DNA from 4 places in the Novosphingobium mississippiense genome. Region 3 is predicted to be linked to each of the others. Evidence: riboswitches for the same ligand, from Rfam matches in the RefSeq annotation. Region 3 holds a riboswitch; each other region holds the start of a gene.
What was found. A riboswitch is a leader RNA that binds a small molecule or an ion and turns the genes downstream of it on or off. The one in region 3 is predicted to bind cobalamin.

Region 1 (4,871 bases), on a different replicon from region 3:
TCCCGTCGATCTCGCCCGAATGGATGCCCGCCTGCACCAGCACGACGGGTTTGCCGATGCCGCCCTTGCCGATCGCCGAGTTGCTCGCGCGTACCATTAGGAGATCGCGCCCTTCCCCGGTCTTGCCGAAGCTCTCCACGCTGATAAGCGGTGAGGCCTTTTCCAGCTTCTCCAGCCAGCGGCGCACTTCGTCATAGCCCGGCGTCGTTCGGAACCCCGCCGCTTCCGCCGGGGTAATCCAGGGATCGCCGGCCGGAACAATGCGCTTTTCGCTTGCGCCTGACCACGCCAGCGCGGGCGGCAAGACCGTGGCAGGGGAAAACTCCTCCGATGCGCCAGCAGCGGCAGCGTACAAGGCAGCGGCAAGAGCGACGGCGAGAGTGCCGAACTTCAGCATCGAATTGTCCTTGAAAGGGAAATCAGAACTTGGCGCGCAAACCAACGGTGGCGGTGCGCGGCGCGCCGGGCTGCACCCAGAGCGGCGAATAGCTGTTGGCGTACCAATGCGCGTCGAACAGGTTGGTGACCGATCCGAACAGTTCGAGGTGGTCCATCAGGTCCACCTTGCCGAACAGACGGAACAGCGTGTGCGTGGGCAATGTGAAATCGGTGCCCGTCTCCCCCGAACGCTGGCCGACATATTGCATGCCCGCACCCACCTGCGCCTCGCGCTCGCCGATGGCGAACGATCGCGCGACCTGCAGGTTCAGGTTGTGCCTGGGAATGTTCACCAGCGGATCGCCCGGCAATACCTGGAATGCGGTGTTGGGATCCACCATGGTCGAACGCGCTTCGGCATCGACGAAAGCATAGCTCACCAACACGTCCCAGCCGCCCGGCAGGCGGCCGCCCAGATCGAACTCCACCCCGCGGCTGCGCGCCTTCCCGATGGCGAGCGAATAGCCCGGCGCATTGGGATCGGTGGCCAGCACGTTCGACTTGGTCAGTTGGAACGCCGCCAATGTCCCGTTCAGCACGCCTCCCAACAGGGTGATCTTCATGCCGGCCTCGACCGACTCGCTGGTCTCCGGGTCGAATATCGTGCCACTCACGTCCGTGCCCACGTTGGCGCGGAAGCCCTGCGCATAAGCGGCGTAGGCCGTCAGCGGTTTGCTCAGCTTGTAGACCGCACCCACCTGAGGGCTGAAACGGCGGTGCTGCCGGTCACTGTAGACATGGCTCAAGCGGTTGTCGGTCTCCAGCGTCAGATGATCGTAGCGGCCACCGATGCGCACTTGCAGGCGCTCGCCGATCTCGATCTGATCCTGCACATAGGCCCCGATGGAACGCTGGCGATCGACGCGGTCCATCATCGTCGAGCCCACTGGCAAGGGGAAGCGTCCATAGACCGGATCGAGAATGTCGATCACGTTGCCCTGCTGTTCGGTCGGATTGGTGCTCAGCAAGGGCGGGCGAAAGCGCAGGAAGACCTGATCATAATCGAAGCTGTCGTAATCCGCGCCGATCAACACCCGGTGGTGGAGCGAGGCGGTTTCGAATTCGCCGGCAAGCTCCGCGCGGACCACGTAGTGCCGGGCATCGTAGCGTCGCGATCGGCGCTGGCGCGAAAGCGATCGGCCGTCGGAATAGAGCGCCTGCCGCGAGGCGACCGTCTCCGCGTCCGAGGAAAAGCCGGTGAGCAGCGTATCACGCAGGCTACCACCAATCAGCAGGCTCAAGCGATCGCTGAACTCGTGCTGCAGGCGTAGCTGGTGGCCGGTGGCGCGGGCCACGGTGTCACCGTCTCCCGGCTCGCCAAGGAACCGCGAACGCGGCACCGTATCGAAGTTGTCGTTCAACACGACGATGCCGCGATCGAACGGCACCGCCACGCGCGTCTTCTCGAAGTCGTAGGTAAGGCGGATATCGGGGCCGAGTGTCAGCCCGACCGAAGGCAGGAAGCCCCAACGCGACTGGTGGACGTGATCGCGAAAGGTATCGCCATCCTCGGCATAGCCGATCAGCCGCACGGTGAGCCCTTCCGTGAGCGCAAGATTGATGTCCGCCTCGCCGCGAACCCGATCCCAGCTGCCATACTGGATCGATGCGGTGCCGAACGAGCGGCCCAGCTCCGCCTGTTTGGTCACGAGATTGATCGAGCCGCCCGGCTCCCCGCGCCCGATCAGCGCCGCAGCCGGGCCTTTCAGGACTTCGACCCGATCGATTCCGGCGGCGTCGCGCTGCCCTCCGAAACCGCGCCCCCCGTTGAAGCCGTTGACGAGGTACCCGCTCGGCATGTTCTCATCGCCGGCGAAACCACGGATCGCGAAGGAATCCCACAAGCCGCCCAGCGTGTTCTGTCGCACCACCGAGGCGTTGAGATCGAGCGCATCGGTCAGACGCTGGATGCCGTTCTGCTGCAGCGTCTCCGCCGAGATTTCCGCGATCGACTGCGGGATTTCAGAAACCGCGAAGTTCCCGCGATAGGCCTGACGCACGCCGGTGACGGTAATGGCCTCGCTGCGCTCCTCGGCGTATCCCTCCTCATCGAGCAGCGCTTCTTCGGCCAGCGCCTCGCCCGTCAGCGGGTAGGGCGCCAGGGCCAGGGCGAACGGCATGGCGCTGGCCAAAAGCCTGCGGTCCTGCGTGAAACGAAGCATGAAATCCCCACGAAGATATGTGCCAAAGAGCGCGCATCACCCTTGGTCGCGGGGGCTTCTGTCAGGGTGGTGATGATGCGTCAATGATATGTTGCATCATATCATTGTTAAGCACCGCTTTGCGCGGAATAGCAAAATTCCTTCGTTTTCCAGCAACATGACGGAAACCTATGATGCCCTTCCCGCTTCAAACATGATTGAGAATCTGGCTGCGCCTTCAGGAAGCACGCGGCGCCGATGGGCCACTGCGTAAACTCACCGTTCCGCTCGGCGGCGAACCGATGAAACGCCGGGGAAGGAAAATCGGGAATCTTCCTCGTTCGACGAGCGACTTGAATTCTCCTTTTACAGGCCATAATGACGCCTCGTCTCTGAAAAGAGACAAGATCGCGTTGGTGCTTCGAAAGAAGCTTAAAAGGGAACGCGGTGAGAGGGCTGGTCCCTTGAAGCCGAGGCTGTCCCTGCAACTGTAAGCGGTGAGCGCGATGCACATCACGCGGCGGGGCAAGGCCCCCGCACGCAGCCACTGGGCCGGACGCTAACTCCTGCGAGGCCTGGGAAGGCCGTGCATCGAGCGATGACCCGCGAGCCAGGAGACCTGCCAGCGTCCGGTCGCTCTTGCCTTGGTCCAGGGGATGGCCGCGGCACGGTGTACTCCGTCTGAGCGACGAACTTGCGGCCAGGCCGCAACGGCGGGTTTCGCCGGCCGCTCGTTCGCGCCCGGATTCCGCCGCTGCACCCGTGCGGGGGACGCCCCTCTCGCGGGACCTGTCCGTTCGACTGAGCAACGCAACGGGGGTTACATTATGAATACCATCACACTTCTTTCCGGGCTGCTGCGTGCCGGCGCATCGTTCGGCGCACTGGTGGCCGCCGCCACGTCGGCGCAGGCGCAGGACGCCGAAACGGATGCCACCGAGAGCCGCGCCGAAAGCATCGTCGTCACCGCGCGCAAGGCCGGTGTCCTGCAACTCGGCCAGACCGCCGACGCCTCCAGCCGTCTGGGGCTGACGCCCATGCAGACGCCCGCCAGCGTCGACGTCATCACCAAGGAGATGATACGCAGCCTGGGAGATCGAACCGTCGTGGCCGCCGCAGCACGCGCACCGGGCCTCATCAACAACAGTTCGGCCTTCGGCTATTCGCTCAGTTCGCGCGGCTTCACCGGGTACACGTCGGTGATGCAACTCTACGACGGGATGCGCGTCTACACGACGACCACGCAGACCTTCCCTGCCGACCCATGGATGGCCGAACGTATCGAAGTGCTGCGCGGTGCAGCCTCGGTGCTTTATGGCGAGGGCGGCATCGGCGGCGCCATCAACGTCGTGCGCAAGAAACCCAACACCGATCACTTCGAAGGCGAAGTGCGCCTCAGCGGCGGTTCCTTCGATACCTATGCGGCGGCGGGCGGCATCGGTGGACCGATCGGCGACAAGCTCTCCTACCGGGTCGACCTCAGCTACAATCGCTCTGACGGGTGGATGGAGCGCGGCCAGTCGCGCAGCCTAGCGCTTTCGGCCGCCTTGCGCTGGCAAGCGAGCGATGACCTCGTGCTGACGCTGACCCACGATCGTGCCGATCTCGACCCGACGATCTGGTACGGAACTCCGCTCCGTGACGGCAAGCTGGTGCGCGATATCCGCAAGAAGAATTACAACATCGCCGACCGTTCGCTGCGCTTCGACGATGCCTGGACCCAGGCCAAGGCCGAATGGACGCCCGCGGATGGCGTGACGATCACCAATGTCGCCTACTACCTCACAGGCTACAAGCATTGGCGCAATGCGGAAGGGTACGCCTGGTCCGGTGACCAGATCCGCCGATCCAGCTATCTGGAAATCTTCTACAAGACCAAGCAATGGGGCGATCGCTTCAACGCCGTTTTCGACCACACGCTGTTCGGGCTGGATCATCGCCTCAGCCTGGGCGGCGAATACAACACCGGCGACTTGCTGCGCACCGACAGTTCGCCGAACACCCGCTCCGATCTGATCGATCCCTATGACTTCACGCCCGGCACCTTCCTCGATGGCGCCTTCGGCACCCGGTACAAGTACAAGACCGATGTAGAGCAATGGGCGCTCTTCGGCGAAAGTCGCCTGTCGTTCTCCAGCAGGCTCTCGCTGGTATCGGGTCTTCGCTACGATCGTCCGACGACCCAGCGCCATGACGCGCTCGATCCGACGGCCGATTATACCGCGCATTATCCCAGCACCAGCTGGCGTATCGGGCTGGTCTACAACCCGATCGATACGATTTCGCTCTACG
Region 2 (4,871 bases), 1.9 Mb from region 3:
AGCGCGGCAAGGCGGGGCTGCATCGTCGCCCGGGCGGGCAGCAGGCCCAGCAATGGCGCACGGCCTTGGCCATCCTTGCCGTCGTCCAGCGTCTCGCAGGCGTAGAGCATTCCCCCGCACTCCGCCAGCATCGGCCGGCCGGCGGCATGGTGCGCGCGGATCGCGGCCAGCATCGATGCGTTCGCGGCCAGGCGATGCCTATGCAGTTCCGGATAGCCACCGGGCAGCCAGAGCGCGTCGCATTCCGGCAGTTCGGAATCGTCCAGCGGAGAGAAGAATGCGATCCGCGCGCCGGCGCTTGCCAGAACGGCCAGATTGGCGGGGTAGATGAAGGAGAAGGCCGCATCGCGGGCGACGGCGATGGTACGGCCCGCCAGCGCGGCTGAGGGGGTTTCGACGGCGCAAGGCGGGAAATCCACGGCAGCCGGCAGCCATAGCGCGCTTTCGGGCAGGAGGTCGGCGGCCCGATCGAGACGCTGGGCAAGGTCGCCCACTTCGCCGGCCTGCACGAGCCCCAGATGCCGCTCCGGCAGTGTAATCCCGCCATCCCGCGCCATTGCGCCCAGCCAGCGTATGCCGGGCGGTACGCTGCCTTCCAGCAGTTCGGCATGGCGGGCGCTGCCCACGCGGTTGGCCAGCACGGCCGCCAGCGTCACATCGGGACGATAGCTGGCCAGTCCGTGGACCAGCGCACCGAAAGTCTGCGCCATCGAGGATCCGTCGACCACCGCCAGCACCGGCAGGCCGAACCGGCGGGCAAGGTCCGCTGCGGAAGGATCGCCGTCGAACAGGCCCATCACCCCTTCGATCAGGATCAGGTCGGCCTCTTGCGCCGCCTCGTGCAGCAGGGCGCGGCATTGCGCTTCGCCCACCATGAAGAGGTCCAACTGATGCACCGGGGCGCCGCTGGCGGCTTCCAGCACCATGGGGTCCAGAAAGTCCGGCCCGCACTTGAACAGGCGCACGCGCCGCCCTTCGCGGGCATGGCGCCGGGCGAGGGCGGCGGTGACCAGCGTCTTGCCCTGGCCCGACGCGGGCGCGGCGATCAACAGCGCGGGACAGGCAGTCATCGATGGGGCCGAATGCGCAGGTGGGGACGCGCGGTTACCACGAGTGCCCAGAGTGCCGCGGCAACGCCGGACCACAGCAGCGTGGCCAGCAGGACGCCGGGGAAATAGCGGGCGATGCGTGGCAGGAAGCCGGCCAGCGTCGGATCGGGATAGCGGCCGCCGAGCAAATAGAATCCCCCGCTCGTCAGCAGATTCGCTGCGAAACTTGCCGCTATCAGCAGCGCGACGATCGCGGGGAGGGCGGAGAGGCGATCGCCCCAGCGGGCGGCGGCGAAACGGCCGGCCAGCCAGAGCAAACCGTGTGCGGGCAGCAGCATCCAGTAGGCCGGCGTGAAGCAGAAGCCCGAACCGCCCAGCACCTGGATCACCACCACGTCAATCGCGAAACCGAGCATGAACAGCGCGGCGAAGGCGACCATGCGGCGCACGAAGAAGCCCAGCACGAAGAAGCTGGCAAGGTCGGTATCGGGCAAGTGGACCAGGTGGCTGAGCGAATGGCTGCGCGTTGCCAGCATCAGCACGGCCAGCGCGGCGAATATGCAAAGGGGCAGCCGGTTGGAGGCGGGGCTATCTGAAGCGGGGCGGGCGAAAGCAGGTTTGGCGGCAGTGTTCATGACGGTTGTCTCCCGGCGAGCTGGAAGGGAAGGCGCGTGCGCGACAGGTGTCGGGGGCGATATCGCCCCGGCGAGGATCAGCGGATCGGTGTCATTGCGTACGGGCTCCCTTCGAAACGACATGCGGCTTGTCGTCTCGCCAAGGCGGATCCCGCGATGGAACCCCGCCTCGTCCGCCCGGTGCATCCCGCCCGCGCGAAGGATCGACGGCGAAGGGCCGGTTTCCTGACTTGCCGGATCGTCGCGCCTGTCCGCCGCCTTCTCGAAAGCCTGGAAGCATGAACGCTCGCGGCCCCAATGGCATCTGGCGGGGCGCATCCCCGGCTACAGTTGCGGGAGCAGTGCCGGCCTGCCGCGAGGGTTTCCCGCGGGCCCGGGCTTCCCGATTAAGCCCTTTCGGGCACCCCTTGCGCCGTCCCGCCTATGGCACTTTGCGCAGGGGCGCAAGCTTCGCACACTTGCCAGCCGGCTTGCCGCACGATAGTTGCCGCGCCGCGACAGGTTCCCCGCAAGGGGATCAAAAGGGAACACGGGTGCAAGACCCGGGCTGCCCCTGCAACTGTAAGCGGCGAGCCGTTCGGCCATTTCGCCATTGGGAGCCAGGCCAGTGAAAACGGCGCAATTCCCGAGAAGGCGGCTGAACCGGCACCGACCCGCAAGCCAGGAGACCTGCCCGTCGCGGTCGTTCTTCGTCCGGACAGGGTGTGCCGGGTGAACGGGGGTGTTTCCTCGCGCGACGACAGCCACCGCTCCGCCGGCCACCGGCCTGGGTGGAGGACGCCGCCCGTCGTCCGGCCCCTTTGCCGGAGCGCTTTGCGCCTGTCCTTCGTCCAGATGCCGAACCGCCGGGGCTTCGACGACTGTTTCGAAGGAAATACGATGAAGTACCGCATTCTCGCCGCCGCCAGCCCGCTTGCACTGGCGCTTGTCCCCGCCACCGGCCATGCTGCGGAAGCTGCCGATGCCGCTGCCGAGGGCACCGCCGACGGTATCGTCGTTACCGCGCTGCGCACGCCCGTGGATGCCGATCGCGTGGCGGAAACGATCACGGTTCTGGACGATCAGCAGATCGTGGCCGCGCAGCCGATCGCGGTGACCGATGTGCTGCTGCGCACCCCCGGCATCAGCCTTTCGCGCAACGGTGGTTACGGCACCACCACGTCGCTGCGCATTCGCGGCGCCGATGCGGGGCAGTCGGTCATGGTGATCGACGGCATGCGCCTGGCTGACGCATCCTCGACCGCGGGCGGCTACGGCTATTCCACCCTGTTCACCGACGATATCGACCGGATCGAGATCCTGCGCGGCCCGCAGTCGATCCTGTGGGGCAGCGATGCCATCGGCGGCGTCGTCAACGTCACCACCCGCAAGCCGACCGAGCCGCTGGAAGGCAGCTTCGCGGTGGAGGCCGGCACGCATGACACCGTGTCTGCCCGCGCCGGGCTTGGCGGCACATCGGACATGATCGACTGGCGCGTTTCCGCCTCCCGCTTCACCACTGACGGGATTTCCGCGTGGGATCAGGGTACCGAGGCGGACGGCTTCACGCGGTCTTCCGCCAGCGGCACGGCGACCGTTCGCCTGGCGCCCGGCGTCTCGCTGGACCTCAGGGGCTATTGGTCGAATTCGCGCAACGATTTCGACGGATACAACGCGGATTCGCTGGAATTCGGCCGCACCAAGGAATGGTCGGGCTATGCCGGCCTGAACTTCGCGCTGCTGGACGGCAAGCTGGTCAACCGCGTGGCGGTGACGCAGACCGAGACCGACCGCGCCAATTACGACCCGACGCGCGACGTTCGCCAGATCACGTTCGACGCGCACGGCCGCGTACGCCGTTTCGAGTATCAGGGCACCTATAGCTTCTCCGAGGCGGTGCAGGCCGTGTTCGGGGCCGAGCGGGAGGAGCAGCGCATGACCACGGTCTCGCCCGATGACAGCACCGCGCTCTACACCGCCACGCCCAACAAGGTGAGCACCAACAGCGTCTATGGCGAACTGCGCGTCAGCCCGGTGACCGGCCTGACCGTCAATGGCGGCGCGCGGTACGATCACCAGTCGCGCTTCGGCGGCAACACGGTGTTCAGCGCCGGTGCGGCCTACACCCCGAACGAGGGCAAGACCGTGCTGCGCGCCAGCTATGACGAAGGGTACAAGGCGCCTTCGCTCTATCAACTGTTCAGCGATTACGGGGTGTCCGATCTCAAGCCGGAAAAGGCCAAGGGCTGGGAAGTGGGCGCCGAACAGAGCCTGGGCGAACTGCTTCACGTTTCCGCCACTTGGTTCCAGCGCGATACCCGCAACCTGATCGACTTTTCCTACTGCCCGTTCACCGGCGCGCTGCCCGACATCTGCTATATCCCCGGCACCGATACCACGCGCTTCGGCTACTACGCCAATGTCCGCAAGGCCCATGCGCAGGGCCTGGAACTGGCAGCATCGGCCAAGTGGAACGTGCTGTTCCTGGACGGCAACTACAGCCTGATCGAAGCGGAAGACCGCACGCCGGACAGCAGCACCTATGGTCGTCAGCTGCAGCGCGTGCCGCGTCACCTCGCCAATATCGAGGGCGGCGTGGAACTGCCGCAGGGCATCCGCGCCAGCCTGGCCGCACGCTATTCGGGTGAGAGCTACAACGCTGCCACCGGCACCGCGAAGCTGGACGATTACTGGTTGCTGGATTTGCGCGCGCAGTGGCAGGTCACGCCCGGGCTGATGCTGCAGGGCCGGATCGAGAACCTGACCGACAAGGACTATGAAACCGTCGCCGGCTATGGCCAGCTTGGCCGCACCGTCTACTTCGGCATCCGGAGCCAGTTCTGATGCTGCGCGCCGTCGCGCCGGGGCCGTCGGTGGTCGTCTGCAATACCTGCCGGCTCTCGGCAGAAGCGCGTGAGGATGACGGCGGCCGGCGCGGCGGCGCGTTGCTGGCGGAGGCGATGCGCGCGGTGCAGGCTGCCGATCCAAGCCTGCAGGGCGTGGCCGTTCAGGAAACGGCCTGCCTGTTCGCCTGCCAGCGCCATTGCACCGTGCACATCCGCGCGCCGGGCAAAGTGGGCTATGTGCTGGGTGACTTCACGCCCGGCGAGGAGGCAGCGCGCGCCGTTCTGGAATATGCGTCGCGCCATGCGGAAAGCGAGGAAGGGCAGGTGCCCTATCGCCAGTGGCCCGATGGCGTGAAGGGGCA
Region 3 (4,871 bases):
CCGCCCCCGTGTCGCATACCCCATTCCCCGGCAAATTTCAGGCGCGGAACAATGCCGTCATCCGTCTGTTCGTTCAGGCAACGAAGAGAGGATTTTCACCATGCGCTCAGCACTTCTGTGGATCATCGGCGTTCCCATTCCGCTTATCCTTCTGGTCGCCTATTGCACCGGACACCTGTGATCGCCCGACGGGCACGATAAGGCCCGCCGGGTCGCGCATAAGCCACGAAGATCGCGTATCTTTGCCCGGACAGCGGCGCCTAGCCGCTGGTGACGGGCACGCCCCCCACCGCGGCGTCGACCATGACCTGCCATGCATCGTGCGCATCGCTGGTGCCGACGGAGTGCCCCTCCTCCAGCAACAGCTTGTGCCCGGCGGCGCACATCCCCGGCGTGGGAACGCGAAGCGCCTTGATCACCGCGACCACGGTGCTCTTGAGTTCTTCCTGAGTTTTCGTGTCGAGATGATCCCAATCGTCGCTTCCGCTTCTGGACTTTGCCAGTACCCGTGCGGCCCGTTCGATCAGCGGCATCGTGCTCTCCTTAGCAGGTTGCCAGGGCAGGCTATCACCTTGTTCGCGACCGTACAGCTAAAACGGAACCGGCGCCTGAAACGGAGTTGGAAATCGCCGGCTCCAGCGCCTGCAATCGCCAGCTGCGATTGAACGACAACACCGTGCGGGACAGCGGCGCGATGTCGATCGCCAGCGCGGCGGAAAACGGCATTCCCAGCGCGTGGGCCAGTGCCGCGCGCACCATCATCGGGTGGGTGATCGCGCAGACCGGCCCATCTTGCGCAACGATCGCATCCATCCACCTGCCGATGCGCTGGCAAGCCAGCGGCATCGATTCCCCGCCCGGCGCTCCGCCGGCCGGATCGGCAAGCCATGTCGCCAGTGCGGCCGGGTCGATCCCGGCGAAGGACAGCCCGCTCCATTCGCCATGATCGATGTCCGCCAGCGCCGGCTCCACGCTCGCCGTCAGCGCCATCGCCGCAACAGTCTCTCCGGCGGCGCGTGCCGGGCTGCAATGAACGCGATCGTGGAAGCGAGCGGCGACAGCCATCCCGGCCGCATCGCGCAGCCCGCCGTGGTCCAGCGGCTCCCCGGGATCGGGAAACCGACCCTGCCGGCTGGACGACGTAGCGGCGATACAGATCAGCAGAAGCGTGGTGGCCAAGGAGAAAAGCTCTGAAATCGTTGACGGGAGAAGACGCCGCGTCCTAAGGGACAGCGGTCAGGAACGAAGAAGCCGGTGTAATCCCGGCGCGGTCGCGCCACTGTAATCGAATGGCATTCACGCCGTCGAGAGCCAGACCTTCTTCCCGGCAACAGGTTTTCCAAGGGACGCGCAATCCCCAAAAGGAGCATGACGATGGCCAGCGCCGCAGTTTTCGACGATGCCTTCATTCCGGTGCAGGGCGGCAACGCCATCCCGATCGAGGATATCGCCCCCTGGGCCGTGCTGGGCACGCTTCTGGCCCTGATCTTCCTCTATTTCGTCAGCACCGAACAGGGCGCCTTCGCGCTGTTCCAGGGCATGTACGTGCACGAATTCGTGCATGACGGACGCCACCTCCTCGGCTTCCCCTGCCACTGAGATAGCACATGACCCGTAACCTGCTCTGGCGCGGGATGCTTGCCGGCATCCTGGGCGCGCTTTTGGCCACGCTTTTCGCGCGTGGCTTCGCCGAACCCCAGATTGACCGCGCCATCGGCTATGAGGAAAGCCACGCGACTCATCACCCCGGAATGCCGGAAGAAGAGGAACTCGTCAGCCGCGATACGCAGAAAGGCGCCGGGCTGATCACCGCGCTTGCCCTCTACGGCGCGGCGGTGGGCGGCGTGTTCTCGCTGGTCTTCGCCTATGGCTACGGCCGCATGAGCCACCTTGGCCCGCGCAGCTTTGCGCTTGTGCTGGCGGCGCTGACCTTCCTGCTGGTGGTCATCGTGCCGGCGCTGAAATATCCGCAGACGCCGCCTGCGGTGGGCAAGCATGAGACGGTGGCGCTGCGCACCGCCGCCTATTTCGCCATGATCGCCCTTTCGCTGGGCGCCGCCGTGATCGCCGCGCGCGTACGCAGCGCGATGGCGCGGCCCGGGCGCGGCTTCGACGCGACGCTGCTGGCGGTCGTTGTCTATGTCGGCGTGGTCGGCGTCGGCCAGTTCCTGCTGCCGGTGATCGACGAGGTTCCCGGCGATTTCCCCGCCGTCCTCCTGTGGAACTTCCGCGTCGCATCGATGGGGACGCAGCTGGTGCTGTGGGCCACAATCGGCCTCGCCTTCGGGCTCTGGGCGGAACGCGTGCTGCAGCGACAGCGCAACGCCTGACAGCGCCTGGGCGCCGACAACCCGGACGCCTCCTCACAATGCAAATGCCCCGCCCGCATACTGCGCGGCGGGGCATTTGCGTTTAGCCGGGTGCAGATGGCGGGACTCCTTCGAACTTGACATTGGATCCAAATTTACGATTATTGGATCCAATAATCGACGACAGGAGTGGATTCATGAACGGCGCGGCGCAAATTGCCACCACCGACAGCCCCAGCACCCAGATTCCCAAGGCTCAGACCTGGCCCAAAAACGCCTGGTACGTCGCCTGCATGCCGGACGAGATCGCGGACGGGCCACTGGGCCGCACGATCTGCGGCGAACGCATGGTGTTCTTTCGCGGCGCGGACGGTCAGCCCACGGCGCTGGAAGACTTCTGCCCCCATCGCGGCGCTCCGCTCTCGCTGGGTTTCGTGCGCGAAGGGCGGTTGGTCTGCGGCTATCACGGGTTGGTCATGGACTGTCTGGGCAAGGCGGCGGAAATGCCCGGGCAGAAAGTCGGCGGCTTCCCGGCCGGCCGCCGCTTCGCCACGATCGAACGCCATGGCTTCGTCTGGGTATGGCCCGGCGATCCGGATCAGGCCGACGCCGCCTGCCTCCACCCGCTGGAATGGGCGGATAGCGAGGAATGGGCCTATGGCGGCGGCTATTACCACATCGCCTGCGACTATCGCCTGATGATCGACAACCTGATGGACCTGACGCACGAAACCTACGTCCATTCCAGCAGCATCGGCCAGAAGGAAATCGACGAGGCCCCCGTCCGCACCCACGCGGATGCACAGGAAGTCGTCACCAGCCGCTTCATGGACGCGATCAAGGCCCCGCCGTTCTGGCGCATGGCGCTGCGCGGGGCCGGGCTTGACGAAGACGCCACGGTCGACCGTTGGCAGCTCTGCCGCTTCACGCTGCCCAGCCACGTCATGATCGAGGTGGGCGTGGCGCTGGAGGGCCAGGGCGGCTACGACGCGCCGGAAGCGGCCAAAGCATCCAGCATCGTCGTCGATTTCATCACGCCGGAAACCGAGACCAGCCACCACTATTTCTGGGGCATGGCGCGCCGCTTCGCGGTGGACGACGCGGAACTGACGGACACCATCCGCGAAGGCCAGCGCAAGATTTTCGGAGAGGATCTGGAAATGCTGGAGCGGCAGCAGGCGAACCTGCTGCGCTGGCCGGAACGGCGGCTGCTGAAGCTGAACATCGACGCCGGCGGCGCACGATCACGCCTGATGATCGATCGCGCCATCGCTGCCGAGAACGTGGCGCAGGTTTGACAGGCCGCACCCGTCCGCCGAAAGCAAGCCATGGACGTTGAAGGGGATTCCCAACCGCAGGGCGGACGCCGGCTGAAGCCGGGCCAGCACGTGATCATCTCGCTACGGCGGATGATCGCGGAAGGTGCGTTCCGCCCGGGCGAGCGGATTGCCGAGATCGCCACGGCCGAAACGCTGGGCGTATCACGCATGCCCGTGCGCACCGCCCTGCGCGCGCTGGAGGCGGAGGGGCTGGTCGAAAAACTGGGCGCGCGCGGCTATACCGCGCGGGCCCTGACCTCGGCAGACATCAACGGCGCGATCGAAGTGCGCGGTGTGCTGGAAGGCCTTGCCGCACGGCGGCTGGCCCTGCGCGGAATGACGCCGGCGGAGGAAACGCGCTTTGCCGATTGCCTTGCCGAAGGAGAGGCCATCTTCGCAAAGGGCACGCTGGGGCAAGGCGACGTGGACCGATTCCACGACTACAATCTGGCATTTCACACCCTGCTGGTGGACGCCAGCGGCAATCCCTCCATCGGGCAGGCGCTGGCCCGCAACGACCATTTGCCCTTCGCTTCCGCCGTCGCGCTGGCGCTGGAGAACGAACCGGCGGACGAGTTCACCCACCTCTGCGCCGCACACCGCAAACACGTGGCCGTGATCGCGGCGATCCGGCGCATGGACGCGGACGCTGCGGAACGCGCGATGCGCGACCATGCGCGCGCCGCGCTGGGCAGCGAACGGCTGTTCCGGCGCTTCTCCGGCGAAAGCTGAGAACAGCGCCTCGAGATTCGCTGCAGGCGAATTTCACGGCCACAATAATGCCCGCGCTGGCTCGATTGCCTTAATTCGGGCATTCTCCATCGATGGTCGCGTCGATTCCCAAGCCTACGGACGCCCTACGCAACTTGCTGGTGCGGCAAGTGCGTGCGGTCTTCAACGATCGCACGAAGGGCGAGGCGCCCGTAGTCCCTTCCGCCGATGCCCTGTTCCCGCCGGACAGCCCGATCCGCATGGTCCACGCCGATGTGGTGGCGATGATGGTGGGCGGAATGCGCGCGCTCCTGCTGCAGATGCTGCATCCCGTGGCGTTGCAAGGCGTGCTGGACCATTCGGATTTCCGCCACGATGTCGAAGGCCGCTTGCGCCGCACGGCACGGTTCATTGCCACCACCACTTATGCGCATCGGGATGAGGCGCTGAAAGCCATCGCCACCGTCAACGCTATCCATACCCGGATCACCGGAACCATGCCGGATGGACGGCCCTATTCGGCCACCGATCC
Region 4 (4,871 bases), on a different replicon from region 3:
GTTCCTTGCCCGTACCGCGCACCAGCACCGGCACCGGCGTATCCACGTTGACCGCGCCGCGCACGTCGTTGGAATGGAAGCCGCGACCCCAGTTGGCGTAGACTTCGAACTGCGGCATCACCTCGTAAGCGGCGGAGAACTTGGGCGAAACGATGGAGTCGTGCCCGCTGCCCTGCCCCAGTTCGGCGGCAGCCTCATCCCGCGCGCGCACCGAATAGTGATAGTAGTCACCGCGCAGGCCGCCGGTCAGCCGCAAACCGGGCAGCGGCTTCCACGTCGCCTCTCCATAGAGCGCACCGGAAAGCTCCTCCACATGGTAGCGACCTAGCGAATAGAGGAACTGCCGGTCGGCCGTGCGGTTCACCCCGACGCTGCCGATGTGATCGTAGCGGTTTTCCGTGCCGATGCTCAGTTCCAGACTGTCGGCCACTTGCCATTGCTTGCGCGCGGTAAGCCCGGTCACCCAGCGCTTGTCGTACTGGTCGATCTGCGCGCTGGTGCCATCGGGATCGGCGTAGGTGGGGTTCGAATACATGTTCCAGTCGTAGTACTGGGCATAGACGTTCGCGCTCCACGTCCTCTGGGTAACGCCGATATTGCCGACGAAGCGCGTCGTGCGGCCGCGTGCCGAGGGATCGGGCGAGCAGAACACATCCTCGCAGACGTCCGAACCTATGATCCTTTCGGGGATCTGCTCGGTCGGCCGCCAGGTCGCGTGATAGGCGTGGAGGGAGGCCTGAAGCGTACCTTCGCCCAAGGGCATCGCATATTTCGCGAAGCCGGCGTAGTGGCGCAGGTGTTCGGCTTCCTCCCAGGGCCCGTCATAGCGCTTGGCCTGACCGACCAGCGTAAGGTCGCCGCCGCCCAGGTCCTTGATCGTGCCGCCGGCGGCAAGACGGCCGGAATTGTACGATCCGCCTTCCACCGAAAGCCACGGGCGCTCGAACCCGTCGATCGTGGTCATGTAGGCCGCGCCGGCCAATGCGAAATCGCCGCCGTCTGCGCGGTACGGCCCCTTTCGGAAATCCTCGCGCGCGACGATCTCCGGAATCAGACCATTGAGGTCGAGGTAACCCTGCCCGTGGCCGTGGGTGCGCAGGTTCATCTGCACGCCATCGATATAAGTCGTGAAGTCGGTGCCGTGATCTAGGTTGAAGCCGCGCAGGAAGTACTGGTTGGCCTTGCCGCTGCCGGAGTGCTGTGCGGCAACCATGCCCGGCACCGCTTCCAGCAGCTCTGCCACACGCAGCAGCGGGCGGACCAGCAGGTCCGATCCGCCTACCGTTCCCTCACTGGCGGCGTGGGCCGTGCCGATCTTGGCTTCGCCACGCCCGAAGACGAGGATTTCGGCGGCCTCACCGGTTCCCGCGCCACTGGCGGCGGCTGGCGCCGCAGGCGCATCTTCGGCATGGGCCGCCGCAGCGGTAAAGGCGGCGCCCACCAATAAGCCTGCGCGCAGCGCATTCATGTAGAAAGTCATTCGTATTCCCCCGGCGTCTGCGACTGGGGGCGAAGGCGTGCCGTCTGCGACGGTCGGCGCGCGTCAACGGCCGGACGCCCGGGGCGACCGTCACGCGAACCGATGCGGCCTTCACCGCTCATTCGTCGCTCAGACGGAAAGATACCGGGCCCTGGCCATCCCCTGGACCAAAGCGAGAGCGACCAGACGCCGGCAGGTCTCCTGGCTCACGGGTCATCGCTTGATGCACGGCCTTCCCAGGCCCCGCATGATTTAGCGTCCGGCCCAGTGGCTGCGGCAGGCGTCCTTGCCCTGCCGCGATATGCATCGCGCTCACCGCTTACAGTTGCAGGGACAGCCTCGGATTCGAAGGGAAAACCCTTCTCACCGCGTTCCCTATTAAGCCTCTTTCGAGGCACCGGCGCGATCTTGCCCGCCCATATCGATTATGGACGAACCGCGGCTGGCTACAGCGCGGGACACCGCAAGGCAAGCGCGGATGAAGGCGAACGCGGGAGCAATTCGGCATGCGCAGGCGTTGTGACCGGCAGGAGAAGGAGCCCATCCGATGTCGCGTGCCACCCAGTTTGCCGCCGCCGCCCGCCGCGAAATCCTGACCCGGCCGGTCCTGTCGCTCGTGCAATCGGCGCTTCCCGCGCTGTCCGCCACCGAGAACGAGGCGATCGACGCCGGCAACACCTGGTGGGACGCCGCGCTGTTCACCGGTAATCCGGACTGGGAGCAGCTTCTGGCCGTTCCGCCCGCCACGCTGACGGAGGAAGAGTGCGCCTTCATGGACGGCCCGGTCGACACACTCTGCGCGATGATCGACGACTGGCGGATGACTTGGGAAACCCGCGACCTTCCGCCCGAAGCGTGGGATTTCCTGAAGCGCGAGAAGTTCTTCGGAATCATCATCCCGAAGGAGCACGGCGGCCTGGGCTTCTCGAACTTCGCGCATAGCGAAATCGTGCGCAAGATCGCCAGCCGCTCGGTCTCCACGGCCGTGACGACGATGGTGCCCAACTCGCTGGGGCCGGGCGAACTGATCCTGCGCTTCGGCACCCCGGAACAGCAGGAATACTGGCTGCCGCGCCTAGCCGATGGGCGCGAGGTGCCCGCTTTCGGCCTCACCAGCCCCGAGGCCGGCTCGGACGCGGCCTCAATGATCGACGAAGGCGTGGTCTGCCGGGGCGAATGGAACGGCGAAGAGGTGATCGGCATCCGCCTCAACTGGCACAAGCGCTACATCACGCTGGGCCCGGTGGCGACGATCCTTGGCCTGGCCTTCAAGCTGCACGACCCCGATCGCCTGCTGGGCGGAACGGACGATATCGGCATAACCGTGGCGCTTGTCCCCACCGATTTGCCCGGCGTCACCATCGGCCGCCGTCACGTGCCTTCCATGCAGACCTTCCAGAACGGCCCGAACGAGGGGCACGACGTGTTCATCCCGCTGGACAACGTGATCGGCGGACCGGACCGCGTGGGCCAGGGCTGGAAGATGCTGATGAGCGCGCTGGCCGCCGGGCGCGGGATCTCGCTGCCCTCACTCTCGGCCGCGGCAGCTGCCTTCGCGGCGCATACGACCGGTGCCTATGCCCGCGTGCGATCGCAATTCAACCTGCCGATCGGCAAGTTCGAAGGCATCCAGGAACGCCTCGCCCGGATCGCCGGCAATGCCTACCTGCTGGATGGCGCGCGACGGCTTACTTGCGCCGGGCTGGACCAGGGCAACCATCCGGCCGTGATATCCTCAATCCTCAAGCTCCACGCCACCGAACGCATGCGCGTGGTCATCAACGACGCCATGGACGTTCACGGTGGCAAGGCGATCATCGAGGGGCCGCGCAATTACCTCGGCAGCCAGTACCGCGCGATTCCCGTGGGCATCACGGTGGAGGGCGCCAATATCCTCACCCGCAGCCTGATGGTTTTCGGACAGGGCGCGATCCGGTCGCACCCCTATCTGCTGGAGGAAATCCGTGCGGTAGGCGAGACAGACCGCAGCCGGGCACTGGCCAGTTTCGACCGGGTGCTGTGGAAGCATGTCGGCCACGCCTTGAAGACGGCGATCCGTGCCTTCGTCCGCAACTGGAGCGGCGGCATGTTCGCCCCAGCACCAAAGGCCGGCAAGGCGACACGCTATTACCGGCAGATGAGCCGCTATGCCGCGGCCTTCGCCTTCGTTTCGGACATCGCGTTCCTGACCCTCGGCGGCGAGCTGAAGCGGCGCGAGCTGCTCTCGGCCCGGCTGGGCGACGTGCTTTCCGAACTCTACCTGCTGTCCGGCGCGCTGAAGCGGTGGGAGGATGAGGGCCGGCAGGACGACGACCTGCCGCTGCTGGCCTGGTGCATGGAAAGCGGCTTCGCCACCATCGAGCAGCGCTTTGCCGAAATCATCGCCAATTTCCCGGCCCGGCCCGTAGGCTGGATGCTGCGCCTGTTCATCCAACCGTTCGGCCGCCGCCGCAACGGCCCCTCCGACCGCGTGATCCGCCAGTGCGCCGATATCATTCTGGAACCCTGTCCCGCGCGCGACCGTCTGGTGGAAAACGTCTATATCGGCGGCGCGGACGAAGCGGTCGGTCGCCTGACCGAGGCGTTCCGCCAGACGGTTGCGACCCAGCCCGTCCACGACCGCCTGCGCAAGGCACGCGTCCGCGATCTCGACAAGGCCCACGGGCAAGGCCTTATCACCGACGAGGAACTTGAAAGCCTGCGCGCCGCCGATGCGGCCGTGGCGGAGGTGATCGCGGTGGACGACTTCGCGGCCGACGAACTGGGGCCCACCTCTCCGGAAAGCACGGCCAGCCGCATCCCCGCCCCGGCCGAATAGCGGCACGGCGCGAAAAAGCCGCATGACCATCGGCCATGCGGCTTTTTCAATCCTGGCAGAGCCTGTGCCCCGGGGGCACAACCTCGCTGCTTACAGGGCCTTGGCCATGTTCAGATGCGCGGTGACGATGGGTACCAGGGCCTTCGCGAAATCCTTCAGCGGGGCCGGCGCATCAGCGCTGGCGGCATAGGCCTTCACCGCGTCGAGCGTCGTCTGGTGCGCGTCCACTTGCGCCTTGGCATAGGCCTTGTCAAAATCCGCACCCTTCAGGTCCTTCAGGGCGTCACGCGTCTGCTTCTGCGCATCGCTCAGGCTGGCGTCCGGCGTGATGGCCGGCGAAACCTTGCCCGCGGCCAGCTTCAGCTTTTCGGTGGATTGGGTGTGCGCGTCGATCATCTTGTTGGCAAAGCGCTTCACCGCCGCCGACTGGCCATTGGCGATGGCAAGCTTGGAAATCTCGATCTCGAAAGCGTCACCCGCGGCCGCGGCGTTGGCGAAAGTTTGCGCCGGATCCAGCGTGGCGGCAGGCGCAGGCGTTTCGACGCCCGGCACCATTCCCGGCACCACCGGTGT

Region 1: another riboswitch for cobalamin. It lies ahead of WBP06_RS19440 (TonB-dependent receptor); the one in region 3 lies ahead of WBP06_RS04350 (CbtB-domain containing protein).
Region 2: another riboswitch for cobalamin. It lies ahead of WBP06_RS13170 (TonB-dependent receptor plug domain-containing protein); the one in region 3 lies ahead of WBP06_RS04350 (CbtB-domain containing protein).
Region 4: another riboswitch for cobalamin. It lies ahead of WBP06_RS18670 (TonB-dependent receptor); the one in region 3 lies ahead of WBP06_RS04350 (CbtB-domain containing protein).

What each region holds. Positions count from the first base shown of each region.
Region 1 is NZ_CP147003.1:194,914-199,784, reverse strand. Features, by position in the region: gene WBP06_RS19450 (M14 family metallopeptidase) at 1-397, opposite strand, end outside; gene WBP06_RS19445 (TonB-dependent siderophore receptor) at 420-2,600, opposite strand; cobalamin riboswitch at 2,977-3,221, shown strand; gene WBP06_RS19440 (TonB-dependent receptor) at 3,407-4,871, shown strand, end outside.
Region 2 is NZ_CP147001.1:2,785,070-2,789,940, reverse strand. Features, by position in the region: gene WBP06_RS13180 (cobyrinate a,c-diamide synthase) at 1-1,070, opposite strand, end outside; gene WBP06_RS13175 (hypothetical protein) at 1,067-1,684, opposite strand; cobalamin riboswitch at 1,882-2,107, opposite strand; cobalamin riboswitch at 2,167-2,376, shown strand; gene WBP06_RS13170 (TonB-dependent receptor plug domain-containing protein) at 2,564-4,507, shown strand; gene WBP06_RS13165 (DUF1636 domain-containing protein) at 4,507-4,871, shown strand, end outside.
Region 3 is NZ_CP147001.1:918,894-923,764, reverse strand. Features, by position in the region: gene WBP06_RS04360 (hypothetical protein) at 261-533, opposite strand; gene WBP06_RS04355 (histidine phosphatase family protein) at 568-1,179, opposite strand; cobalamin riboswitch at 1,194-1,339, shown strand; gene WBP06_RS04350 (CbtB-domain containing protein) at 1,375-1,599, shown strand; gene WBP06_RS04345 (CbtA family protein) at 1,608-2,330, shown strand; gene WBP06_RS04340 (Rieske 2Fe-2S domain-containing protein) at 2,507-3,607, shown strand; gene WBP06_RS04335 (GntR family transcriptional regulator) at 3,638-4,360, shown strand; gene WBP06_RS04330 (oxygenase MpaB family protein) at 4,453-4,871, shown strand, end outside.
Region 4 is NZ_CP147003.1:28,569-33,439, reverse strand. Features, by position in the region: gene WBP06_RS18670 (TonB-dependent receptor) at 1-1,480, opposite strand, end outside; cobalamin riboswitch at 1,654-1,897, opposite strand; gene WBP06_RS18665 (acyl-CoA dehydrogenase) at 2,028-4,298, shown strand; gene WBP06_RS18660 (DUF4142 domain-containing protein) at 4,389-4,871, opposite strand, start outside.